Regions from separate parts of the Paenibacillus sp. FSL P4-0113 genome, predicted to be linked through region 1. Evidence: riboswitches for the same ligand, from Rfam matches in the RefSeq annotation. Region 1 holds a riboswitch; each other region holds the start of a gene.
What was found. A riboswitch is a leader RNA that binds a small molecule or an ion and turns the genes downstream of it on or off. The one in region 1 is predicted to bind cyclic di-AMP.

Region 1 (2,264 bases):
ACAATACCCTAAAAGCCGAATTGGACGAAAAGCAACAAACCCGTTGGAGTATAAGTGTAACCAAGCTGTTGGAGACACTGCTTGGAAGTCTGTCATGGTGAGGTGTCTATAGATGCGGACTGTTATAAAAGAGGGCTGGGCGCTGGTGCGCATACGATTTTATATCGTTATCATTTTGTTTCTGTATCGATTACTGTGGGGGGTGTTTCTCTATCGGCTGGTACAATCTGCCGTTATCCCGCTACTGCTCCGTTATCCTGATCAGGGTCAAAACGAGCTGGGACAGACCTTGTTTTGGATGGAGAGCCAGATTGCTCTGATGGACAGCCGGGAAGTACATGTGTATTTGTGGATACTACTAGGGGCGACTGTACTACGCATACTGATCACTCCCTTCATTAGAGCCGGAATATATCAAAGCCTACATACCGATGCGACTGAGCCGCAAAGCCTGTCCTTTTTCAAAGGTATGAAACGCCATGGCATGTCGTCGCTGTTGTATTACATCATCGAGTTGGGACTGCTGCTGATTCCCGCCTTTTGGGTAGTACCGAGACTCTACCCTATTGTAGCAGGTACGCTTCAATCTCCCTCTTACCTGCTGCACTTGTTGCCCTATGCCATGGGATGGATGGCATACGGATGGTTCATTCGGCAGTGCATCCTGTATATGCAACTAGGCACTGTCGGTGGTCACGCCATACTATCGTCCCTGCTCGCCTTCTTTCGCCAGCTTCTCCCAGCTGTCGGTATATCCCTTTTGCTCGGTGCTTGTGTGCTGCTGGTCTTCGGTCTATTTGGCACCGTGGCGATGATTTGGACTGGCATGCTCGCGCTCATTCTCCAACAATCGTATCATTTTGTTACTAGTCTGGTCAGGCTGTGGCATATCAGTTCGCAGTACAGACTATGGCATACCGATATCTCCAGTAGAAGCTAAGCCCTTCCTTTATGTTAATCACTTCATTTCCGTCTGTCGAAAAAACTTTATGCATAACCGCGCAAACGGCACATAACTGAATACTGTTAACAAGATCTGTTCCTGGGACATTAGGAGCAGATTTTTTTTGTAACTTTTTGCAATGAAACATTTGCCAAAGCCAGCCGACTTTGTTACAATAATCGCAGTGAACTGATAGTAACAACTTTGTAATCTTTATTGTAACCTTTATCTCAAAAATATCGTTATTGTGAATACTGCTCTCCAAGGTGCACATCTTAAGTAAAGCCTAATTCCTGGCACCTAGGAAGCGGGGGAACCAGTTTGGGTGAATTGATCTCGCAACAGAGTGGTCATAGGGGAACCTTCTACCGAATCCTTAAGCTAACCTCGCAGGCATTGGAAGGGGTATATTTTTTTTGAAGAAGAAGCTAACGATCGCAGCTATGAGTCTTGCCATTGCCTTTACATCTTTTACATTCGGTGGCGGCAGTGCATTTGCAGACTCCAAGATGGACCAGGTCATCCAAGATGCCAAAGGAACGAACTACAGAAGCGGAGGCACTACACTCGAGGGATTCGATTGCTCCGGCTTCACAATGTATGTATTCAACAAACTGGGAATTAAACTTCCGCATCAATCTGGATCACAATTCAAAATGGGATCTTCTGTATCCCGCGATGAAATGAGGCCTGGGGACCTGGTGTTCTTCAACACCACAGGAAGAGGCATTTCCCATGTAGGTATCTTCGTAGGTGAAGGGAAATTTGCCCACTCCTCGACTTCACGTGGTGTAGTAGTTAGCTCACTGAACGAAAATTATTACGCTAACCGCTATGTCGGTGCAAAAAGAATTATGAGCACAGACGCTTACCATTCTGTAGCTTCAGATATTCCTGATGACGATAACGTAGAATAACTAACGCACAGCAAGCTAACCCTAGCCGCAATTTGATTCTGGCCGGAATCGAATTGCGGTTTTTTATGTCCACAACATCAGCAATGATTATCTTTACTGACGAACTGACACCTCAAAAGGTTTCAATTTTAGCGAACATCGTCGGTTTTACCGTCACCGCTGGGGGAGCATATGAGCAGTAATTCCTTCTTATTGAATGTATACCCGACTTAGGTATGAAATAAACACGCTTGCCATTCCCCTGCAACTTGTCTACAATCTGTTGTTAATGATTGAAGTACCTGTGTAAAAGGAGGATGGAACACATGCCGGCCTCAATATCCAACTATCGGATCGTACCGATGGACGAGCATCAAGCGGCTGCAATCTGTGAGTGGCGCTATGATCCACCTTATAACATATAC
Region 2 (2,264 bases), 1.4 Mb from region 1:
GATTACCGTATTAAAAGCTAGTGATGCTTCCATATTACTGTTTCCAGCCGGATTACCGGGAAGCATTCCCTGTAAACGCAACAGCAAGTAGCTGATTGCCACAAGCACGACGTTCGTAGCAATGAAACTCATAACATACGTAGTCCAACGCATGCTCTCCACTTTCTTCAAGCCTACTACCTTATAAATCAGCTTTTCTGTTCTGCCAAAAATCCGATCCGTTCGATTCGGTTCATTCGAGAATACATGATACATATATGTACCCATTGGCTTTACCAAGAGCAGCAATATAACGATCACAATTCCAATTTGAAGCAGCTCCATCCTCTATTCCTCCTTCAAAATGCTCCTGCGTTTGGAACAACAGACCCGATTAGACCATCTATGAAGTGCACACGTTTGCGAAAACCTGCTACCAATGATGCTTTAATGCTCAGATCTGTTGTTCCCGCCCGCTCTATCCCTACAAGTGACTAGAACTTTTCAGGGTTCAGGAGTGCGTAGATTAAATACATAAACACAATAGCCGTAAGCCCGAGTATAACGATCATCCTCTTCGTCCTCCTTTAGAGGTCTGCGCATCACACCAGCGTACAAACAGCAGTATCACTCCATAACTCACAGCCATGACGAGCAGCATGTATATATCCATCATGTTTATACCCTCCGTATCGATCCTCAGATCGCCATTCTTATTCCATCATAAAATCATAAAACAACTATGTCATAAGTGCTTATCCGTTCAGCAGAAAACCCACCTCTCCGTTCAATGTGTAGATCACATGGTCCGCTCCCAATCCCCGATAAATTCCTTGTGGATTACAGCCGTGTGTAATAACATAGATCGATTCCGATGTTAGTGGTCGACATATTTGCAGGAAACGGCAAGTCAGATTCAAGCTGTTCTCGAACAAATACACACTACCAATTTCTTTTTTTGGAAAATTCCATTTTCCCGCTTGCATGGTATTGATGCGGACAATGTGCTCCACACCCATTTTTTTGAGCTGTCGTTCCTCCTGGGCGCTATTCGTGAGAACTGCAAACGCCAATTTTTTGAAAATAAGCAATTTCACAAAACTTCTGCCCGCTTCATTCGGTGCAGTGACAATAATTAACCGACCTTCCATCAGTAGCTCCTCTCCCGGTATAAAAAGACAACAAAAAGAAGCCGAAGGAAAAAGGCTTTCCTCCGGCTTCTGACATATCCATGATAAAATAAACCATGGCTGCACACGGCGGTTTGTTGCCTCTCCCTGTACGCTTACGAGGTTAGCTGTCGGATTCGGACGTGAGAGTCGCCCTATTTCTGGCACTTGACCGGAAAATTCACCCCATGAGACACACGGCTTCCGAAGCCGTACAGTCTCGATTGGTTCCCCCGCTTTTGCAACTGCAAAATTCAGCGCTATAGACATTTCGTTGTTGCTTCATTCAAGTTAATTTGAAATTACGTCTTGAATCATACACCCGCGCATGGAAGACTGTAAAGCTCAACTGCAGGGTTATAAATCGGGCTTTAGAGCATAGAAGATTAATAATAACGCTTACAATGCAACTATGCTTCTCACATCTCCTTTAATCTCTGTTTTTCATCCCTTTTTGAAAATGACAAGCATGTCAATATTGGCGTAGGGTAAAGCGTTATTGGCCTTTTTTTGTAAAAAGAGAAGAAAATACGCTATATGTACCAGCTAAACACCGATTTAACCCGCTTTTATAAGAAGAAACAACTTAATTCGCTCCATTTGCGGTGCGATTTACTGTTTTGAGCAAAATACGATTTTACAGCGCCTGAAGGCTTTATACAGCTTTTCCAGGCTTGCAACCCTTCTTTAAATTGTCTAAAATTTAATTGCTGAATATTGAATGAGGAGAGATGCTATGACCGTTTATGAATATGATGCGCAAACCCTGCAAGGGAAACAAATTCCGTTATCCACATTTGAAGGGAACGTTCTGCTTATCGTGAACACTGCCAGCAAATGTGGGTTAACCCCCCAATACAAAGCGCTACAAGAGCTATATGACCAGTATCATGAACAGGGGCTCGAAATTTTGGGATTTCCCAGCAACCAGTTTGCCAAACAAGAGCCAGGTTCCAGTGAGGAGATCTCCGAGTTTTGCCAGATCAATTATGGTGTCACCTTTCCGATGTTCGCCAAGACAGATGTCAATGGCGATCAAGCACACCCCTTATTTCGCTACCTGACCCAAACAGCTCCGGGGGTATTAGGGTCCAAAGCGATCAAATGGAATTTTAC
Region 3 (2,264 bases), 2.9 Mb from region 1:
ATTGGTATGGTGGATATTATGTATCAAGCCCAGGTCATTAAGAATATTACCTACGAAGGATTAAGTCCGTTCATAATCACAGCCGCTATTTATTTTGTAATGACATTCAGCTTGTCTAAGCTGCTTGGTTTATGGGAAAGGAAGTTGAGAGCCAGTGATCACCGTTAAACAATTGCGTAAATCGTTCGGCAAGAATGAGATTTTAAAAGGCATTGATATAGATATCGCCAAAGGAGAAGTTGTCGTTATCATCGGTCCCAGCGGTTCGGGGAAGAGTACGTTTTTGCGTTGTATGAATCTGTTAGAACAGCCGACGGATGGGGAGATTTTATTTGAGGGCGAGCCGATTACAGCTCGTGGTCATAATATTAATGTAACCCGGGAAAAAATGGGGATGGTGTTCCAGCATTTTAATCTGTTCCCACACAAAACAGTGTTGCAGAACCTGACGCTTGCACCGACGCAGGTTAGAAAACAGTCAGGTAAGGAAGCGGAAAAAATTGCATTAGAACTCCTGCGTACCGTGGGGCTCGAGGATAAGAAGAATACCTATCCGAACCAGCTATCCGGTGGTCAGAAGCAACGTATTGCGATTGCGCGTGCTTTGGCCATGCAGCCGCACGTAATGCTGTTCGATGAGCCGACTTCTGCATTGGACCCTGAAATGGTTGGAGAGGTTCTGGATGTAATGAAGAAGCTCGCCGAAGGCGGTATGACAATGGTAATTGTAACGCATGAAATGGGCTTTGCCCGCGAGGTAGGCGATCGAATTATCTTTATGGATAACGGTCAAATTGTGGAGCAGGGTGCACCAGACCAGGTATTTGGCACTCCAAGCCATGATCGCACTCGTGATTTTCTTGCCAAAGTATTGTAAGAAAGTGCTGGTCTAATCATAAAAAAGCTCTCCGTTGACGGAGGGCTTTTCTTATTTTGTCACCATTTCCCCATACTTTCGTAACAAATATCGATTTCTTAATGACAAAATTGTAACGAGTGTAGTATGATGTTCAGGGTTCCCAACATTTTCATGCGGATAAGGTTACAAAATTGTGATATTATGCAGTAAGCCAAAACTTACCGGGACAGCATGCGGTTAGACAAGCGCTGAAATGCTGGCCCAAACTATGGGAAGTGCGGGGGACGTAACAACGGCAGCCATTCCGATACGTCATAAGACGATGAGGAATATGCCTAGGGGTGAATTGCACAAGCATAGGGCTTCTCCTGAGTCCGAATCCGACAGCTAACTTCGCAGGCATAAAAGAGGAGGTACATATCTTTGAAACATTTAAAACATATTGGTAAAACGATGAAAATTGCGGTGCTTGCCGCAGCTATTGCAGGGTTGGCACAGACAGCTGGAATAGCGGATGCTGCCTCGCTTCACACTGCCAAAGAGGGCGATACCTTCTTTTTGCTTGCTCAACGTTATGGAGTATCGGTAGACGAGCTAACAAAGGCTAACCCAAACATTGCCTCCAGCAATATATATGCAGGTCTGCAAATTAAGGTGCCTGGCGAAAAAAGTGTAAAGGCAGCTTCGGAATCGAAGCCGCAGCTTCTTACGGAGAAAGCAGCAGCGAATGAGGCGCCAACGATTGAAGCTTGGGGTAAAACATTCAACTATAGCAAAATAGTTGACGTTAAGGCTTCAGCGTATTCTGCCGCAGCCGATGAGAATGGTAAATGGGGCGCAGTGGACTACTACGGCAATCCGCTTAAACTAGGTACAATTGCGGTAGATCCTAACGTCATTCCGATGGGCACGAAAGTACTGGTTACAGGCTACTCCCATCCAGGTTTGCCGGATCATTCTTTTGTAGCTGTCGCTCGCGATCAGGGCAGCGCCATTACAGGAAAGCGGATTGATATCTTTATTCCAGGCAACAAATCATTTGTGAACGACTTTGGATTTCAAAATGTGAAGCTGTACGTTATTGATAAATAGCATTGTACGTATATACAGTTTAATTAAACATAATATATATTATGTAAACATAACGCCTATATCCGTATATATCTAGGTCGGACTCTTATCAGGTCCTATCCGTAAAAAGGCTGTCTTGACGAGCAGAATACTTCTGCTGGTAAGACAGCCTTTTTACGTTGCTTTAGCTTGGACCTCAATTATAAACATACTGTTATTTTCGTTCCGATGTGTGGAGTAGCCGGGGGACTGTCACAAATTTGTAGCCCTTAGCTTTTAGAGAGTGAATTAGACCCGGCAAAGCTTGGACAGTGCCTTGCAAGTTGGAACTTTG

Region 2: linked by a shared signal. The riboswitch ahead of MKX46_RS22255 (hypothetical protein) and the one ahead of MKX46_RS16025 (C40 family peptidase) in region 1 are both predicted to bind cyclic di-AMP.
Region 3: linked by a shared signal. The riboswitch ahead of MKX46_RS03270 (3D domain-containing protein) and the one ahead of MKX46_RS16025 (C40 family peptidase) in region 1 are both predicted to bind cyclic di-AMP.

Annotation. Positions count from the first base shown of each region.
Region 1 is NZ_JBBPAZ010000001.1:3,738,246-3,740,509, reverse strand. It holds gene MKX46_RS16035 (M1 family metallopeptidase) at 1-101, shown strand, start outside; gene MKX46_RS16030 (hypothetical protein) at 113-940, shown strand; cyclic di-AMP (ydaO/yuaA leader) riboswitch at 1,217-1,354, shown strand; gene MKX46_RS16025 (C40 family peptidase) at 1,360-1,860, shown strand; gene MKX46_RS16020 (GNAT family N-acetyltransferase) at 2,166-2,264, shown strand, end outside.
Region 2 is NZ_JBBPAZ010000001.1:5,091,348-5,093,611, reverse strand. It holds gene kdpA (potassium-transporting ATPase subunit KdpA) at 1-324, opposite strand, end outside; gene MKX46_RS25645 (potassium-transporting ATPase subunit F) at 474-551, opposite strand; gene MKX46_RS22255 (hypothetical protein) at 735-1,130, opposite strand; cyclic di-AMP (ydaO/yuaA leader) riboswitch at 1,246-1,418, opposite strand; gene MKX46_RS22250 (glutathione peroxidase) at 1,885-2,264, shown strand, end outside.
Region 3 is NZ_JBBPAZ010000001.1:852,623-854,886, reverse strand. It holds gene MKX46_RS03280 (ABC transporter substrate-binding protein/permease) at 1-168, shown strand, start outside; gene MKX46_RS03275 (amino acid ABC transporter ATP-binding protein) at 155-877, shown strand; cyclic di-AMP (ydaO/yuaA leader) riboswitch at 1,108-1,276, shown strand; gene MKX46_RS03270 (3D domain-containing protein) at 1,283-1,951, shown strand; gene MKX46_RS03265 (polysaccharide deacetylase family protein) at 2,145-2,264, opposite strand, start outside.